2 regions of the Lysinibacillus sp. NPDC059133 genome follow, and region 2 is predicted to be linked to the other one. Evidence: riboswitches for the same ligand, from Rfam matches in the RefSeq annotation. Region 2 holds a riboswitch; the other holds the start of a gene.
What was found. A riboswitch is a leader RNA that binds a small molecule or an ion and turns the genes downstream of it on or off. The one in region 2 is predicted to bind S-adenosylmethionine.

Region 1: linked by a shared signal. The riboswitch ahead of metA (homoserine O-acetyltransferase MetA) and the one ahead of ACFXN8_RS09585 (cyclase family protein) in region 2 are both predicted to bind S-adenosylmethionine.

Annotation. Positions count from the first base shown of each region.
Region 1 covers NZ_JBHZDH010000004.1:136,773-143,085, reverse strand. The annotation lists gene ACFXN8_RS04015 (TSUP family transporter) at 1-52, opposite strand, end outside; gene ACFXN8_RS04010 (TrmB family transcriptional regulator) at 179-961, shown strand; gene ACFXN8_RS04005 (nucleotide excision repair endonuclease) at 1,047-1,418, opposite strand; SAM riboswitch class I at 1,613-1,723, shown strand; gene metA (homoserine O-acetyltransferase MetA) at 1,874-2,809, shown strand; gene ACFXN8_RS03995 (GerAB/ArcD/ProY family transporter) at 3,168-4,901, opposite strand; gene ACFXN8_RS03990 (hypothetical protein) at 4,938-5,171, opposite strand; gene ACFXN8_RS03985 (Ger(x)C family spore germination protein) at 5,175-6,313, opposite strand, start outside.
Region 2 covers NZ_JBHZDH010000013.1:66,921-73,233, forward strand. The annotation lists gene ACFXN8_RS09575 (Cof-type HAD-IIB family hydrolase) at 69-842, shown strand; gene ACFXN8_RS09580 (DedA family protein) at 1,073-1,669, shown strand; gene ACFXN8_RS09585 (cyclase family protein) at 1,720-2,457, opposite strand; SAM riboswitch class I at 2,558-2,662, opposite strand; gene ACFXN8_RS09590 (YuzC family spore coat inner layer protein) at 2,809-3,219, opposite strand; gene ACFXN8_RS09595 (SMI1/KNR4 family protein) at 3,377-3,928, shown strand; gene ACFXN8_RS09600 (MFS transporter) at 3,989-5,173, opposite strand; gene ACFXN8_RS09605 (winged helix-turn-helix transcriptional regulator) at 5,284-5,667, shown strand; gene ACFXN8_RS09610 (aldo/keto reductase) at 5,749-6,313, opposite strand, start outside.

The DNA of each region.
Region 1 (6,313 bases), on a different contig from region 2:
ATCCAAAAGATATTAATAATATGACTACATTTAAATCTACTTCAAATAGCATGTTTACACCTCTTTAGATAGTTACTACTGAAATAGTAACTAAATTTTGCGTAGCTGTAAAGACTAATTTTTTTCGTTGGCTAATCTTCATGGCCTTCAACTATAATAGAGGAAATGGAGGGATTCGATGGAATTATTAATCGCCCAATTAAAAGAGCTAGGATTCACAGAATATGAAGCAAAGGCCTATACGGCACTCGTACAAAATAGTCATGTTAGTGCCTATCAAGTAAGTAAAAACTCCGGTATCCCACGTGCAAGAATATATGACATACTTAATGTACTTGTTGAAAAAGGGTTAGTACTGAAAGAAGAAACGGCAGATCAAACGACATACTCTTCCATTCCTGTCGCTGTATTTTTACAACAAATTCAGCAACGTTGGCAATCGAATTTCACGTCGATAAGTGATCAATTAGAAAAATTAGAGGTAAAAGAGCAGGAAACGGAGCATAAGGTTGTCACGTTAAAAGGAAAAGAGGCAATCGTCAATTATTGTCAGTCGTTATTAAAAAAAGCGGAGAAAAAAGTACTATTATCAATGTGGGTAGATATGTATGAAGAATTGCGAGAAGATATACATGCGGTCGCTCAGCACATTCCGGTTCATGGTATTACATTGTATGTGGATGAAAATGTTGCAACCATTGACCAGCATCGCGTTACTCAATATACGAGGACAGCTTCCACGCCCCATTGGTTTATTCTGTCTGTAGATGGTCAAGAGATGATTTATGGTCACTCACCGTCAAATCAAGAAACGGCTTTTATTACAAATGATCCTGTTCATATCTATTTATTAGAGGATTATATATGGCATGACGTGCTTGTTAATCGACTGTTAAAGCGCGATGAGATGGAGCTTGAGGAATGGATTACGAAAGAACGTAAAGCATTTTTTGTAGAGTAAAATATTAAAAAGAATCTGCTCGCCATCATGTACATTACAGGATGGCGAGCAGACTCTTATTTTTTGTTAAATAGTATTTTTTATCTTAATAAAAAACTTTATCAACATTGTATTTAGCGCGGAATGAATTGATCGCGTATGTTTCGTAAATTTCACGTTCCATTGGATCTTCCACTTCATACACTTCAATTTTGAAAATTTCATTACGATGATTTTTCATCGGTGACACATTGTCCTCAAAATGCTTCTTAATACGTTGACGAATTTTACGAGCTTTACCGACAAATAATAGTTCGTTCTCTTCATTGTAAAATAAGAAAATACCACCGTTTTCACGTGTGATTTTATGGAAATCAATAAAACCATGGTACGGTGTGATTGGTACATCACCTGGCTTTAAATCTTGTTCGCGTTGGCGAATTACTAAATCTGGTTTTGGAAATTCAATTTTAATCAAACTATTCACGTTCCTCTCTGTTACTAAAGGTATATGTTAACATAATTACAGCTTGTTTACCATAAAATATGTAGACATAGTTTCAAGATTAGTGTTAAACAAATTACATCATGACATGCATGGTTAATAACAAAATATTCTATGTATTATTGATATTCTTAATTGTTCGTGTTACAATTCTTTTTAATTAAATAATCTTATCATGAGAAGTTGAGGGATTTGGCCCGATGACGCTTCAGCAACCTCTAACAAAAGTTAGAAAGGTGCTAATTCCAGCAAAGGATTTGTCCTTTGAGAGATAAGAGTGAACGTGGAAAAATCCTTCTCATTCTATCTCAAATGGAATGAGGGGGATTTTTTAATTTCATCGAAAAAGAAGACTTAATGAGCTTTGAACAGGGCCTGTGCATGGAGACTAAGGCCCAATTGATTTTAACTAGAGAGGGGAATGCAAGATGCCAATTAATATTCCAAAAAACTTACCAGCTGGAGAACATTTACGTGAGGAAAAAATATTCGTTATGGAAGAGGACAGAGCGAAAACTCAACAAATTCGTCCATTAAATATCTTAATTTTTAATTTAATGCCGGAAAAAGAAAAAACAGAGCTGCAATTACTACGTTTATTAGGTAATACACCGTTACAGGTGAATATTACATTTTTAAATACGGCTACACATGAATCGAAAAATGTTAGTAAATCACATTTGCAATTATTTTATACGACGTTTAATCAAATTCGTCATCGTCGCTATGATGGCATGATTATTACGGGTGCACCAGTAGAAAAAATGGCATTTGAAGAAGTGAACTACTGGCAGGAAATTTCAGAAATTATGGATTGGTCCAAAACAAACGTAACATCAGTCTTACATATATGTTGGGGTGCTCAGGCAGCGTTATACCATCATTACGATATCGGTAAAATTGAGCTTCCTGCTAAATGCTCAGGTGTATACTCTCATGTCATTACGGATTTAACGGTGGATTTAGTACGTGGCTTTAGTGATTCATTTACGGCACCACATTCACGTTATACATCCGTATCAATTGATGAAGTACTTAACCATCCTGATTTACGATTACTATCTTATTCAGAAGATGCGGGTGTTTTCATTGTGCAATCTAAGGATAATAAAAACATTATGATTACTGGCCATCTTGAATATGATGCGACAACTTTAGCGGATGAATATAGTCGTGATGTTGCGAAAGGATTAGATATTGAGGTACCCGTGAATTACTTCCCAAATGATGATCCAGGAAATGAACCGATTAATACGTGGCGTGCCCATACACATTTATTATTCTCAAATTGGCTGAACTACTATGTTTACCAAGAAACACCATACGAATGGGATTTCGTTGATCAAATTGAATATCATATTTAACTTCTTTCAGCGGGTGTCCAAATATCCGTTGCTGCCGCTGTCGCTACGTTTCACTACGCTTTCGCACAGTCAACACACGTTGCTGACGCTGCGTTAGCACTCCGTACGCAATTATGCCGAGGCATAATTGATTAATGTTCAATAGCAATTAAAAATGATGACCTTGATATTTTAGGGTCATCATTTTTTACTTTACTATGTTCCCGACTGGGCGCTTTCCTGAGGCGTCCGATGAGCCGCTCCGCTTCGCTGCAGGGTCTTATCTGTGACGCGTGACGCTGGTCCCTGAAGAGTCGCCCAGTCTCCACTCTAATCAACAAATGTCACGCACAACTTTTGGTGATGAACCACATTGCTGTTAATTGTCTGGCGATTTTCCATTCTTATCACTATTTGGAGTATTGCCGGTATCGCTATCATTCTGTGTAGTATTACCGGTATCGTTGTCACTCATACTTTTAGGAGCATTTCCGCCATTGTTGCTATTTTCACTTTGTGTAGGCTTTTCGGCATTACTGCTACTTTCATTTTGAACAGCGTTTTCGTTATTGTTACTTTCACTTTGAGAAGCATTTCCGCTATTACTGCTATTTTGACTCTGAGAAGAATTTTGGCCATTGTTATTACTTTCATTTTGAGAAGCATTACCACCATTGCTGCTATGTTGACTCTGAGAAGAATTTTGGCCATTGTTACTACTTTCATTTTGAGAAGCATTACCACCATTGTTGCTATTTTGACTCTGAGAAGAATTTTGGTCATTGTTACTACTTTCATTTTGAGAAGCATTACCACCATTGCTGCTATTATGTTGACTCTGAGAAGAATTTTGGTCATTGTTACTACTTTCATTTTGAGAAGCATTACCACCATTACTGCAATTTTGACTCTGAGAAGAATTTTGGCTATTGCTACTACTGTCACTTTGTGTAGCATTTCCGTTATTACTACCATTTTCATTTTGTGTATTACTACTACATTGCGTAGTATTTCCTTGATTCCCATTAATTTTACGAATCATCGCGACAAGTAATAAAACTAATGGTAATAAAATCATGAAAACGAAGGAAAATATTGGCCATGTATCTCTATTGTAAATATCTGAATGAATGATATTAGGATGAACAATTTGTGAAATTCCAAGGATAATCATACCGAGTGGAAAAATGAGCGGTCGATGATTTTTAATTTTAAATATTTGTGCGATACCGATAACCGAAGCATAAAAATACATAAAAGTTCTAATATAAATTGAGATTATCCACATGGCGGCCATAATTACTTCAATACGCTGCAAAAAATTACCGATTGAAATTCTTTGAGCTAATGAATAGCTAGGAAATGTCCTAGCAGCTGTATTTTCGGGACCTAGGACAAGGATAGACAGTGCGATGATCAAAATTAAGGCAATTCCTCCAATAATTGTGCCAATGTAAAAACCTTTTTGTGCAGATTTTTGGACGTTAACTGCGGAAGGGAAAATCGTTAATAATACAACAAGCGGGAATGAAAAAAGACTTATAAATCGAATCATACTAAAGAATACTGATTTTTTTGGTGTTTCCATTATTGGCTGTAAATTTTCAATCTGGATGGATGGTGAAATGAAAATTACAAAGAAAATGAAAATTAGGGCAAATATTGGAAACAGTATTTCTGCAGAACGAGCAAAAACTTCAATTCCTAGAAATGCAGCATAAATAATGATAATACTGAACATAAATGCAAAGGCCATTGTAGGTGTTTCTGGCATTATTTCCGTTTTCATGAAAATTCCAATGAAATATAATAATTCACCGGCAGAAAGTAAGGATATAATTATAAAGCAAATTGCAGTAATTTTTCCGAAAAAACGACCTAATATCTTTTCATTAGCCTCTACAAATGTAAGGGTAGGTGTTCTATTTCCTAAAGCAACGAAAAGCTTTATTATGGGCAAACTTAAAACGACACCAATGATCGCTGCAATCCATGCATCTTGCTTTGCTTCGCTTGTTACACTTGCAGGGATAATTAAAATGGCTGTGCCAATTGAAAAGAGAAGGGTAATGATCATAAATTGTCTTGAACTAATTATTTCTTTTTCCATCATGAACGATACCCCTTTTCTTAACATAAAGTTGCCTTATTATTTTGTCAGGGAGACGATTAAATCTTTAATTGGTGAAAAAATAAAGGTAATTAAGTCTAGTGGGCTCGGAATTTTGAGCCTTAATGAGACCGCAATATTTAATGCAGCACCTAGCAATAAAAAAATCGAAAAAATAACGATCGTTTTCGTTTCTTTATTTTTTTTTAATGTTGGAATGAAGGCAAAGGCAATACTAGCAGAAATGATTAGAATGAATATCGTCATAATCATGGCTTATTCTCCCTTCGTCTTATTCACTAATGAGTTTTCCATCGTCCCTAATCCTTGTGTGTTCACATGTACTTCAACTTTAACTGGTAGCTCTTGAAATATAGTTAGCCAGTCTTTTTTTATTTTTTTCCACTCTTTAGGATTTGTGCGATGAAGTGCTGCACCAAATCCAAAAATATCGACCCGATAATTTTGCTGAACTGTACTGATTGTTTTTTCGATTCGTTTTTTAATAAGTTCTTCCGTTTTTTTATTGATGTTTAGAATCGATTTTTCTTTAGTAAGATCTATATTACATTCAACTTCTCCGACATTTTGGCTAACATCTATAGAAACATTGATTTTAGGAGCTCCTTTTTCAAATTTACCTTTTATTTTCGTCTTTGAGTGCGTAATTTCAGTTGATAACGTACCTCCCTTAGGGCAAGCAAGAATTTCAATGGTACTTTCTATTTTGTCCATTAAAAAACCGAGGCTTCTACTCTCATCTTCCGTTAAAAGCCCAATGAATTTATCTTCTTTAAATACAGCTAAGCCCGTATACCTCAATAGCACAGGAGATTTCGATCTTTTAACATTCGTTTGTTCCATTCCAACATTTTTATCCCCATGGATTTCAATGGCAGACATGACTACACTTTTTTCTTTGTTATTTAAAGTATTGATTAATTCATCAATTTTAATGGATTGAGTTGTACCCCAAGATTTCTCTGATGTTTTAAGAGATTTTAGCATTTTATTTGCTGGTACTTTTTCGATAGGTGTTAATACATTTAAAACTTCATCGGCAGTCGCGTCATGAGCAACGATGACATCGAAATCATTTCTGAATTCATGATCTCTTGAAATTAAATCTAATGGCTCGCTAATTCCTTCTTTTGCTAATTCATCACCGAGCACAACTATTTGTAGATGAGAAAAATAAAGTTTTCTAGCAGTTACTGTTGTCATTTTTCTAATGGCCTCAAATACCGTTTTACCTTTTGCCTGGTAAGTGATCACTGGTGATCGTCCTGAAGTAGGCTGTTTGGTGGAGATTTCACCAGTATCTACAACTTGAACAGTTATCTCAAATTCATGATCTACTTTATCTATTCCTAATGCAGCGACAATCGCTAATTCATTGAGTTCACGCTTACTCC
Region 2 (6,313 bases):
AAAATATAGGATTATTATTGGTCGATAAGGAAGAGTCAAAAATTATGTAAAACGATAAGGAGCGGACGATGGATTATAAAATTGTATTCTTTGACGTAGATGGAACGCTTATTAATTATGAAGATGGTCGTATTGAAGAAAGTACAAGGAACGCTATTCAACAGTTGAAAAATAAAGGAATTCATATTGTTGCTGCTACAGGAAGACCTTTATCAATGTGCCAGGATTTAAGAAGTGTTGGAATAGAAACGTTTATTACAGCTAATGGTGCATATGTTAAGCATCAAGATCAAGTCATACATAAAATGCCTATTGCAAAGGAAATTGTCCAGGTAGTTAAAGCTTTTGCTGATGAAAATAAACAAAGTCTATCATTTTTTACAGAACAATTATCAATGAATTACGTCCAAGAGGAAGAGACATTAAAAGCTATGCAAGAAACATTATCTTTGCAAGAGTTTCCCATTATCAATGAAGATATTGTAACGCAAGAGGTGTATTTAATGTGTTTATATGGTGATGAGGATATTGAGAAAAAGTATACCTCAACATTTCCTCATTTATTATTTAAAAGGTGGCATCCGTACATTACAAATGTTTTGCAACATGATGTTTCTAAATCTATTGCTGTCCAAGCTGTACTAGATTATTTCGACTTGAGTCCTGAAGAAGCACTTGCTTTTGGCGATGGAGATAATGATATCGATATGCTGGAGCAGGTCGGCTTTGGTATTGCAATGGGTGACGGTAGTGAAGCATTAAAAAATGTCGCTGATTTTATAACAAAGAAATCAACTGAAAATGGTATTGATTATGCTCTTCGTGAGCTACAAATAATTTAATAGAGTAGTAGCCGAGAAATGAGATTTATAGCATGAATCGACCACTATACAACATTGGAGAAAGTTTTTAAAAAGAAATAATTTTTCCATCTGTATAATCTACAAGGCAGTGATAATAAATCCTTGAGAAAATTGTATTAAAGTCATAATACTCATAATATTGTTTGCTTTGAGTTATTATAAAGCTATCTGTAAAAAGAAATTCATTATGCTTTAGGTGGGAAGGATTTATGGCGCATCACGTGCAATCTCTAATAGAACATTACGGATATTTTGGCATCATTCTTATCCTAGTTGGCGGGATTGTTGGGCTGCCACTTCCCGATGAGATATTTTTAACATATGTAGGATATAGCGTATATAAAGAAACTCTCGCACATATTCCGGCTTTAATCAGCGCTATAGTAGGTGCGGCAGGGGGAATTACTCTGAGCTACTATATAGGCTATAGATTTGGGCTACCGTTATTGCAAAAATACGGTCCGAAAATCCATATTACTGAACAGAAAATTGACTTTACTAGAAAATTATTTGCAAAAATAGGGCCGGGATTATTATTAATAGGATATTTTATTCCTGGTGTGCGTCATCTTACAGCATATATTGCGGCTATTAATAATTATCCTTATAAAAAATTTGCTTTCTTTGCCTATACGGGAGCAGTTATATGGACATTTACTTTTATTACCTTAGGAAAGGTACTTGGGGAGAACTGGCGTTATGTTGGGGTATATTTATCCCGCTACAGTATTTATCTTATAGTATTGTTCCTAATACTAATGTTAATCGTTTATTTTATTTTCAAAAAAAGGAATTCGCCAAAGTAAAAAAGGTCTGATTCAATACCTACTCAGGATGAACCAGACCTTTTTATCTTTTAAGGTAATATTGCGAATGAACGCACAGGGAATCCAGAGGCTTTCTCAGGCTTTGGTACAATATTGAAAATAGCAGCACCTTTTGGAGGGAGCTTATCCAAATTTGTCATAAGCTCAATTTGGTAAGTATCTTGCTCAAGCACAAAATATTCGCCATCTAGCTTACCATTTTTACGAAAATCTGTTGCTGAATCCGTATCAAAGGTTTCGTGGCCAATAGCACTTACTTTTCGTTCGTTGAATAAAAATTGTAACGCTTCTAATCCCCAGCCAGGAATATGATTATGACCATCCGCATCCTTGTTACTGAAAGCCTCTTTATCTGGCCAACGTTTACTCCAATCCGTACGCAGCGCAACGAAGGTACCTGCTTCGATTTCTTCATATTCAGCTTCAAAGTCAAGAATATCTTGAACACTTAACGTGTAATCGTTATTAATTTCAGCTTCCTTCGATTTATCAATAACGATTAGTGGTAGCACTAGTTCTTTTAGCTCCAATTCCTCTAAATAGCGCGTATCTCGCACAAAATGGATAGGTGGATCGATATGTGTTCCATATTGCCCAGAGAAAGTGAATTGCTGCGCAAAGAAGCCATCATCATGGGAAAATAATGTTTCAAATTTTGCATCATCAAACATAAAGAAGTGGGGCGAATTAGGACCAAATGTATGTGTTAAATCCACCCATTCTTTCGATTTCAATAGTTGAATTGCTTGTAAAAGTTCGTTTGCCATAATATCTTCCTGCTTTCTTTTAATTATTTTTGGATGCAACAATAAAAAAGAGCCCTCCTTGTAGAAAGAGGACTCTTGTGCAAAGCAACTAAAGTAAGTCTTCTCATCTTCAAGGCTAAATTTCGCCAATTGGAATTAGCACCATACCTATAGGCTGGTTGCTGAGACTTCATAGGGCCAATCCCTCCGTCTCTCTTGATAAGAAAATGCGATATAAGAATTTTCAGAAATAATGTTTACAAACACTTTAGCATATTTATTTATAGTTTACAAGTTCAATAGGGATACAAGGTTAAAATTCATAAAGATGTTAAAGGAAAAAAAGAGGGCCCTCTTCAAAGGGCCAACTCTTCACCAATTCAAAATTAATGTAAGCTTACAACAGCTACTATCAGTAAATATTATACGAATTCCATCTGGTGTATAGGTAGTTTCGAATTTTATAGTAATGCCTGTTGACGCAATTAATTTTTCAACTTCCGTTTTATTTGATTGTTGTGCTGCATTCATAAGATCATGCGCAAATTGCTCTGATTCATCAATTTTATCCGTAAGTAATTGTGCTTGCTGCATAATAACCTTGGTCCGTTTCGCGGAAGTCTTCAATTTCTTTGTATTGACGATTGGAAATGGACTTCTATTCGTTGGGGTTGTCGGCATTGCTAGATGGCTAGAAGGGTGTTGAATTGTTGGTTGATTCGCCATTACCCATGCCGGATAATAATTAGGATAGACAAAATACGAATAAGGATTGTAATACAACTAAATTCCTCCTATCCTATAGCTGATACATTATCTTATGTACAACAAAGACTTTCGGTGTTAATGGCTAATGCTTTGAAAAGCCTGAGCGAAAAGGGGCTCAGTTCAATGGCTTAAATCTTGACCAATTTATTCTTCTTCAAAAGGAGTTATTAAGATGGATATTCGTGCATACATAAAAAATGGTTTTGAAGTTTACTATGAACGTTATAATCAGGTGTCTGAAGCAGGATTTTGTAGGTGGATGTGCCCTGACGTACCTGAAGAAATGAAAGTAGTTGATATCGATGCAGAGTGGTCTATGTGGAGAATGATTCCTTCTACTGTAACAGAGGAAGATATTCAAACGTTAGAAAAAGAGTTCGGACTTAATTTTCCCGAATGGTATAAAGCTTTTATTTCAACGTATCATCATTATTTTGGTGTAATACCTGACCAAAGTATTGAAGAACCTTTAAATAACGTAAGGGATATGTTTAATCCATCATTATGCACTTTAGGATATCTTCCATTTACATGGGATACAGAGTATGGAAAAATAATTTGTATTGATTTAAATAATAATGCTGATGAAGAAAATTGTGCAATATATGAAATTGAACATGAAATTTTATTTGATGATGATGCCGATATTCAATCGTCATTAGACTATCTGTATCCAAATTTCAAGGCATATTTTGATGATACTTTCCTTGAATCTAATAAATAGCAAAAAGGAAGGGGCTTTTTAGACAACACCTTCCTCACATTTTTACCTATAGCAACATACCTATTGTTTGTTTCTATCAAAGAGTAACCATAGAAATGTAGTAGCTGCGGCAAGCATCACCATGCCGAAACCGTATATAGGAGTATAAGCTAATGATTGGTAGCGAACGATAAACCCTCCGATGTATGATCCTAGAAAAATACCAATGTTAAAGGCTGAAATATTTAATGCTGAAGCCATTGAAATAGCTGATGGTATATGTTTTTCTGAAAGCTGAACGGCATAAAGCTGTAATCCCGGTACATTCATAAACATAAATAGCCCCATCATAAAGACCATTATTAATCCAACGATGGATGATTCTAAAAAGAAGTTGATGCCGAGTAGTGCTAATGCTAAGCCTAGAAAAATAATAAAGATTGAACGCAAAGGGTTATTATTAGCAAAACGACCACCTAATGTATTACCGATGGCAACACAAATACCATATACAACTAAGATTATGACAATTGCTTGAGGTGAATAGCCCATATACTGCTCTAGAATAGGGGAAACGTAGGTATATACTACGAATGCGCCACCATATCCAATTGCTGTAATAAAGAGAATTAATAACATTCGTATATTCCCTAATACTTTCCCGATATCGCGAATAGATATTGGATTACCTTTAGATAATTGACTAGGCACAAGCAGAGCATTACTAATTAATCCGATAATGCCAATAACGACAATGAAAATAAACGACATTCGCCAATCAGTTACTTGTCCAATAAAAGTTCCTAGTGGGACACCAGTCACAGTAGCTAATGTTAGTCCTGTAAACATAAAAGCTATTGCACTTGCTCGTTTATTAGGTGCTACAACATCTGCAGCGATAACAGTGGCAATGGACATAAACACACCATGTGCTAATGCTGAAATAACACGCCCAGTTAGTAGTAATGAGAATGAGGGTGCTAAGGCAGCAAGTAAATTACCGATAATAAACAGCACCATAACGAGCAGTAATACATTTTTGCGACTAAGGCGCGATGTTAAGGCTGTTAAAAGCGGTGCACCAATAGTTACACCTAGTGCATATATGGATACAGTTAAACCAGCAGTACTTAACGTTATGTCAAAATCTTCTGTAATTAACGGAAGTAATCCGACGCTTATAAATTCTGTAGAGCCGATACCAAATGCACTGATGGCAAGTGCGAGTAATGTTAGTTTAGCATTTGGCGCTTTTGTATCATTCATTCTATTAATATCTCCTTTGATTTTTTGTATAGTGTATAGTAATATTCATACATACCTAAAAGTTGTATAGAGTACTTTTAGTTACTTTTGAATATTACAGGGGGTTTACAATGAAAAAAGTTTATAATATCGGTGTTGAAGCCACTCTTGAAGTCATTGGAGGCAAATGGAAACCTATTATTCTTTGTCATCTTAACCACCATGGTCAGATTCGTACGAATGAATTTCGCCGATTGATTCCAGGCATTTCGCAAAAAATGCTAACAAGCCAGTTGCGTGAATTGGAGCAGTCTGGATTAATTAATCGTAAGGTTTTCAATCAAGTGCCGCCAAAAGTTGAATATTCGTTAACACCTTATGGTCAAGAGATGGACCCGGTGCTGAACATCCTTTGCACTTGGGGTGAAAAACATATCGAAGTGCTACAAGAAAAAGGTGAAGATGTTCTGTTAATGCAACGGGATGAAGATATCGCAATAAAGCATACATCTTAAATAGATTGGAAAGAGACTGTCTAAAAAGTTTTCTATACTAAGAAAATAAGACAGTCTCTTTCACGTTTACATAGCTATCGTTTACATGACAAAATCAAACTCATCTGGGTTTGGTCCAACACGTTGATCTAGATTCATGGCGTTAATGATAGTCATCTCTTCATCAGTTAGTGAGAAATCAAAAATATCAGCGTTTTGAATCATACGTTCTTTGCGCACAGATTTTGGAATTGTGACGATACCATTTTGAATATCCCAGCGCAAGATAACTTGAGGGTTTGATTTCCCGTATTTTTCAGCTATTTTTGAAATAGTTTCATTTTCAAGAAGTCCACCTTGCATTAATGGTGCCCAAGCTTCCATTTGTATATTGTGCTCTTCACAGAATGAACGTACCTCAGTTTGTTGCAATCGTGGATGTAATTCCACTTGGTTAATAGCTGGTGTGATACGAGCTATTTTCAGAAGGGCTTGTAAATGTGATAAATGGAAGTTACATACCCCAATGGCTTTAATTTTCCCTTGCTCGTATAAATCTTCGAGTGCTCTCCAAGCTTCTGCAAATTTATTTTTACCTGGCCAATGAATGAGATATAGGTCTAAATAATCTAGCCCTAATTTTTCTAAGCTGTCCTCGTATGCTGCA